Linked DNA regions of Cupriavidus necator N-1. The protein of the gene in region 1 interacts with the protein of each later gene in a pairwise test. Links are inferred from orthologs where the notes say so. Each region holds a gene or a part of one and is shown on either strand. Other genes may lie near its edges. The genes, in order: ybgC and acpP.

What was found.
Region 2: the proteins of ybgC (region 1) and acpP interact in binary tests that used the Escherichia coli proteins (3 or more experiments, as listed by UniProt). The link is inferred for Cupriavidus necator N-1 from one-to-one orthologs.

The regions. Positions count from the first base shown.
Region 1 is NC_015726.1:2,836,312-2,839,451, forward strand. Bases 29-2,849 are described here. They hold ybgC (tol-pal system-associated acyl-CoA thioesterase), read right to left. Parts: upstream 1,731-2,849; coding sequence 1,326-1,730; downstream 29-1,325. Other genes in these bases: tolA (cell envelope integrity protein TolA), read right to left, coding at 29-94; tolR (protein TolR), read right to left, coding at 131-574; tolQ (protein TolQ), read right to left, coding at 646-1,329; glyA (serine hydroxymethyltransferase), read left to right, coding at 2,159-2,849. Outside these bases: more of tolA, read right to left, coding at 1-28; more of glyA, read left to right, coding at 2,850-3,140.
Region 2 is NC_015726.1:2,531,371-2,534,555, forward strand. The notes cover bases 267-3,132. They hold acpP (acyl carrier protein), read right to left. Parts: upstream 1,887-3,132; coding sequence 1,647-1,886; downstream 267-1,646. Other genes in these bases: fabF (beta-ketoacyl-ACP synthase II), read right to left, coding at 267-1,456; fabG (3-oxoacyl-ACP reductase FabG), read right to left, coding at 2,057-2,806; fabD (ACP S-malonyltransferase), read right to left, coding at 2,823-3,132. Also shown: CNE_RS11920 (hypothetical protein), read right to left, coding at 1-243; more of fabF, read right to left, coding at 224-266; more of fabD, read right to left, coding at 3,133-3,185. UniProt on the Escherichia coli protein: Carrier of the growing fatty acid chain in fatty acid biosynthesis.

The DNA.
Region 1 (3,140 bases):
CCAGCAGCATGTGCATGAAGAGCGCGAACAGGAAGGAACGCAGGGTTCCCCGCTCCTTGACCGGCTGGTAGGGATAGGCGGCGACGGTCTTCATCAGGCGCAACGGCAATCAGATAGGCGCTTCAATGCGTCAGGAGGTCTTGGACTTGACCATCAGGCCGACGCGCTTGATGCCATCGGCTTTCAGGATCGACATCACGTCCAGCACCGCCTCGTACTTGACCGAGCGGTCGGCGGCAATCACCACCGGCTGGTCGGGATTCTCGTTCTGGCGCTGGTGCACAAAGTCGAGCAGGCCCTGCTTGTCGACCTTGCGCTCGAAGGCATTGCCGGCGTTGTCCTTGCCGCGCGCGGTGAGCTGGCCGCTCTCGTGCACGGTGACCACGATCGGCGGCGCCTTCTGCTGCGGCGTGGCGTTGGCTACGGTGGGCAGGTCGACGGTGGCGGGGCTCACGATCGGCGCCGCCACCATGAAGATGACCAGCAGCACGAGCATGACGTCGATATACGGCACGACATTGATCTCGGCGCTGGCCCGGCGGCGCGAGCCGCCGCGGCGCTGAATGGCTGCCATTGCAGGACTCCTGGAAACGCCGGCCCGGGCTTGCGCCCGGACCGTCTGGATTAGATTCGATACGTGTGCAGTTAGCGTGCCTGCCGTTGCAGGATGTTCAGGAACTCTTCCATGAAGCTCTCGAACCGGATCGCCAGGCGGTCGATCTCCGTGGCATAGCGGTTGTAGGCGATCACCGCCGGAATCGCCGCGAACAGGCCGATCGCGGTCGCCACCAGCGCCTCGGCAATACCGGGGGCCACCGATGCGAGCGTCGCCTGCTGCACATTCGACAGGCCGCGGAATGCGTTCATGATCCCCCATACCGTGCCGAACAGGCCGATATACGGGCTCACCGAACCCACCGACGCCAGGAACGGCAGATGCGATTCCAGCACATCCATCTCGCGCTGGTAGGCCGCGCGCATCGCGCGCCGGGCCGCATCGAGCAGCGCGCCGGCTTCGTTGCCGCGCTCGCGCGCCTTCAGGAACTCGCCCATGCCGGATTCAAAGATCCGCTCCAGCGCGCCGGTGTTGTGGCGGTTGTTGACGGCACTGTTATATAGCGCCTGCAGGTCGCCGCCGGCCCAGAAGTCGCGTTCGAACCCCTCGGTCTGGGTGCGTGCTGAGCGCACCGCCAGGTGCTTGCGGAAGATATAGGTCCACGAAAATAGGGACATGACGAGCAACAGCACCATGACGGCCTGTGCCAGCAGGCTGGCGTGGAGCACCAGCGTTACGATCGACATGTCTTGCGTGACGGTCACGGGATTCATCGTGCGGACTTGATGGTAGCTAGAACGGGGTCGGGAATCGGGGCGGGACGGAAAGTGCTTCGATCGACACACCCAACGCGGATCGCGCCAGATGCCAGCATCAGCTCGCCACGCCAGGCTTCCTGGGTGAACTGGACCGACGCCGGGCCGACCCGGTCGATGCGCGTGCGGATCTCGAGCTGGTCATCCAGCCGGGCGGGCGCATTGTAGTCCACCGCCGTACTGCGGACGATAAAGACCACGCCCGCCTCGTCGGCGAGCGACTGCTGCTCGATGCCGAGCGCACGCAGCCACTCGGTGCGGGCGCGCTCGAAGAACTTCAGGTAGTTGGCGTAGAACACTACGCCACCCGCGTCGGTGTCTTCCCAGTACACCCGCAGGGTCCAGACAAAGTTTGTCATGGCCGCGATTGTAACGGAGAGCGATAGCGGTTTCGTGTAAACCCGCATGACGACTTTGCAACAGCAAGTTGCTGGCCAGCCCTTGCCAGCGCTTGCCTGGCGGGGCCGACGGCTTGCGGCGGGCGCCCGCCTCGCGCTACACTGCGCGCAACCATTCCATCTTGCGCGACTGGCGAAGTCAGTGGGCACTACCACGAGGAAGCGCAAGTTCTCTGGCGTGACGTTCATTGCGCGTTCGCGTAACGTTCAGCACGCCTAGGCGTGAAGTTGCTTGCGCCTGCCGCTCGCCTGGGCAGCGAATGGGAAGCAGGGTGCGCCCTGCACCGACGGTTACAACGTGCCGCCGGTGCTGGTCGCCGCTAGCCTTCCCCGCGCGCCCTACCCCCGATGCGTGAATCGGATTCCCTATTTTTCAGACGAGTTTCGCCATGTTCGAACGCAGCCGTTTTACGATCGACCAGATCGACCCCGAGGTCTTTGCCGCCATCCAGCAGGAAAACCAGCGCCAGGAAGACCACATCGAGCTGATCGCCTCCGAGAACTACACCTCGCCGGCCGTGATGGCCGCCCAGGGTTCGCAGCTGACCAACAAGTACGCGGAGGGCTATCCCGGCAAGCGCTACTACGGCGGTTGCGAGTACGTCGACGTGGTCGAGCAGCTGGCCATTGACCGCGTCAAGCAGCTGTTCGGCGCCGAAGCCGCCAACGTGCAGCCCAACTCGGGCTCGCAGGCCAACCAGGGTGTGTACTTCGCCGTGCTCAAGCCGGGCGACACCATCATGGGCATGAGCCTGGCCGAAGGCGGCCACCTGACCCACGGCATGGCCCTGAACATGAGCGGCAAGTGGTTCAACGTGGTCAGCTACGGCCTGAACGCCCAGGAAGACATCGATTACGATGCGCTGGAAAAGCTGGCGCAAGAGAAGAAGCCCAAGCTGATCATCGCCGGCGCCTCGGCCTTCGCGCTGCGCATCGACTTCGAGCGCATCAGCAAGGTGGCCAAGTCGATCGGCGCCTACTTCATGGTCGACATGGCCCACTACGCCGGCCTGATCGCCGCGGGCGTCTACCCGAACCCGGTGCCGCACGCCGACTTCGTCACCACCACCACGCACAAGAGCCTGCGCGGCCCGCGCGGCGGCGTGATCCTGATGAAGGCCGAGCACGAGAAGGCCATCAACTCGGCGATCTTCCCCGGCATCCAGGGCGGCCCGCTGATGCACGTGATCGCCGGCAAGGCGGTCGCGTTCAAGGAAGCGCTGACGCCTGAGTTCAAGGCCTACCAGCAGCAAGTGGTGAAGAACGCCGCCGTGCTGGCCGAGACCCTGATCGCGCGCGGCCTGCGCATTGTCTCGGGCCGTACCGAAAGCCACGTGATGCTGGTCGACCTGCGCGCCAAGAACATCACCG
Region 2 (3,185 bases), 300 kb from region 1 along the record:
CGCCAGCCAGGCACGCACCGTCGCCGTGGCGGCAAGCGTGAGTCCCAGCGCCATGGCGGCATGCCCCCAATGGAAACCAGACTGACTGCCGGCCACCACATCGGCCAGCGTCCGCGCCAGCAGCGCGAGCGCCAGCGTTTCGCCGGCACAAAACATGAACAGGGCCCACAACGGGTGGACCCTGCCCTGGCGCAGCCCGCGAAGGGCCCGCCTCAACCACGGATCAGGCGCGGCGGAAAACAAGCGTGCCGTTGGTGCCACCGAAACCGAAGTTGTTCTTCACCGCGACGTCGATCTTCATCTCGCGCGCCGTGTTGGCCACGTAGTCCAGGTCGCACTCGGGATCCTGGTTGTCGAGGTTGATCGTCGGCGGCGACACCTGGTTGTGCAGCGCCAGCACGGTGAAGACCGATTCCAGGCCGCCGGCACCGCCCAGCAGATGGCCGGTCATCGACTTGGTCGAGTTCACCACCATCTTGTAGGCCTGCTCGCCGAATGCGGCCTTGATCGCATCGGATTCGTTCTTGTCGCCCAGCGGCGTGGACGTGCCGTGGGCGTTCAGGTAGTGCACCTGGTCGGTATTGATGCCGGCGTCCTTGAGCGCATTGACCATGCAACGGCGCGGGCCGTCCATGTTCGGCGCGGTCATGTGATAGGCGTCGCCGCTCATGCCAAAGCCGATCAGCTCGGCATAGATGCGCGCGCCGCGCGCCTTGGCCGACTCGTACTCCTCCAGCATCATCACCCCCGCGCCTTCGCCCAGCACGAAGCCGTCGCGGTCCTTGTCCCACGGACGCGAAGCGGCCGCCGGATCGTCATTGCGCGTCGACAGCGCACGCGCAGCGGCGAAACCGCCGATGCCCAGCGGCGACACGGTCGACTCGGCACCGCCCGCCAGCATGGCGTCGGCATCGCCGGCCTGGATCAGGCGGGCGGCCAGGCCAATGCTGTGCAGGCCGGTCGTGCAAGCGGTCACGGCAGCCAGGTTCGGGCCCTTGATGCCGTGGATGATCGACAGGTGGCCCGCGATCATGTTGATGATCGATCCCGGCACGAAGAACGGCGAAATCCGGCGCGGACCACGCTCGGTCAGCACGGCGTGGGTTTCTTCGATCAACGGCAGCCCGCCGATGCCCGAACCGACCAGCACGCCGATGCGCTCGGCATTGGCGTCGGTCACTTCCAGGCCGCTGTCCTTCAGCGCCTGCGTGCCGGCTGCAATGCCGAAATGGATAAAGGTATCCATCGCGCGGGCTTCCTTGGCGGGGATGTAGTCCTCGGCATTGAAACCCTTCACTTCACCGGCAAAGTGCACGGAAAGCGCGGAGTGATCGAATTTGGTGATGGTGGCGATGCCGGACTTGCCGGCAACCAGGTTGGCCCAGCCTTCGGCAACCGTGTTTCCGACCGGAGACACAAGGCCAAGCCCAGTGACGACGACGCGACGACGGCTCACTATGTTTTCCTACGGGTGCGTGAAACGGGAACGGAACGGAGATCAACCCGCCGCCGGCCTTGCGGGCCGCACGGCGAAGCACATTCCATTCTGCTTCTTCAAACAGACGAAAGCCACAGAAAACAGCAAGGCGCGGCCGCAACGGCCCGCCCACCTGCCTTCTGTGGCTCGGAATGCAGAGACGACGGGCTTAGGCCTTGACGTGCGCGGTGGCGTAGTCGATAGCCTGTTGCACGGTCGTGATCTTTTCGGCTTCCTCATCAGGAATTTCCATGCCGAATTCATCTTCCAACGCCATCACGAGTTCAACCGTGTCCAGCGAGTCCGCACCGAGATCGTTCACGAACGACGATTCGTTCTTGATGTCTGCCTCGGCCACGCCAAGCTGTTCTGCCACGATTTTCTTGACGCGTTGTTCGATATTGTCCATGTAACCCTCCAGGGAAGTTCGACAAAAAGTGGGCGCATTTTAGCAGGTTTGAGGCGACAGAAATGCCGCCTGCCAAGCTTTGCAAGAATCGCGCCCGTTTGGTTCGGAAAACTACTACTTCAGGCGGCTTCTTCGGGCTTCTTCCCCGAAACCAGCCAACCAAAAACCCATTAGTTCATGTACATCCCGCCGTTCACATGCAGCGTAGTGCCGGTAATGTAAGCGGCTTGCGGACCAGCCAGGAAGGCCACCGCGTTGGCGATATCCTCCGGCTGGCCAAGGCGACCCAGCGGGATCTGTGTCTTGAGAGAAGCATGCTGCTCTTCGGACAGCGCCTTGGTCATGTCGGTGTCGATAAAGCCCGGCGCGACACAGTTCACGGTCACGTTGCGGCTGCCGATTTCCGCGGCCAGCGAGCGGGTCATGCCCGCCACGCCCGCCTTGGCAGCAGAGTAGTTCATCTGGCCGGGGTTGCCGACCGAGCCCACCACCGAAGTGATATTGATGATGCGGCCCTGGCGGGCCTTCATCATCGGGCGCAGCACCGCGCGCGACAGGCGGAACACCGAGGTCAGGTTGGTCTGAATCACGGCCAGCCAGTCCTCGTCCTTCATGCGCATCGCCAGCTGGTCCTGCGTGATGCCGGCATTGTTGACCAGCACGCCGATGCCGCCGTGGGTCTTGACGATCTCGTCGATGAGCGCGTCGCAAGCGGCCGCGTCATTGACGTTGAGCACGGCGCCCCTGCCCTTCAGGCCATCGACGCCGAGGTAATCGGTGATGCCGGCCGCGCCGGCTTCGCTGGTGGCGGTGCCGATCACGGTGGCGCCCTGGCGGGCCAGTTCCAGCGCGATGGCGCGGCCGATGCCGCGCGAGGCGCCAGTGACCAGCGCAACCTGGTTGTCGAGAAGTTTGGTCATGCGGATGTCCTCTTGCTTACTTCAGCAGCGCCAGCGTGTCTTGCAGCGAGGCCGGATCGAAGATCGCGCCGCCGGTCAGGTTGCCGTCGATGCGCTTGGTCATGCCGGCCAGCACCTTGCCGGGGCCGCATTCGATCACGTGCGTGATGCCTTCGGCGGCCATCTTCTGCACGCACTCGACCCAGCGCACCGGCGCTGCGGCCTGGCGCACCAGGGCGTCCTTGATCGCGTCCGGATCATTGACGATGGCGACGTCGACGTTGTTCACCAGCGGGATCGACGGCGCCGAGAAAGCCAGGCCGGCCATGCGCTCGCGCAGGCGGTCCGAAGCGGGCTTGAGCAGCGACGAGTGGAACGGCGCCGACACCGGCAGCGGCAG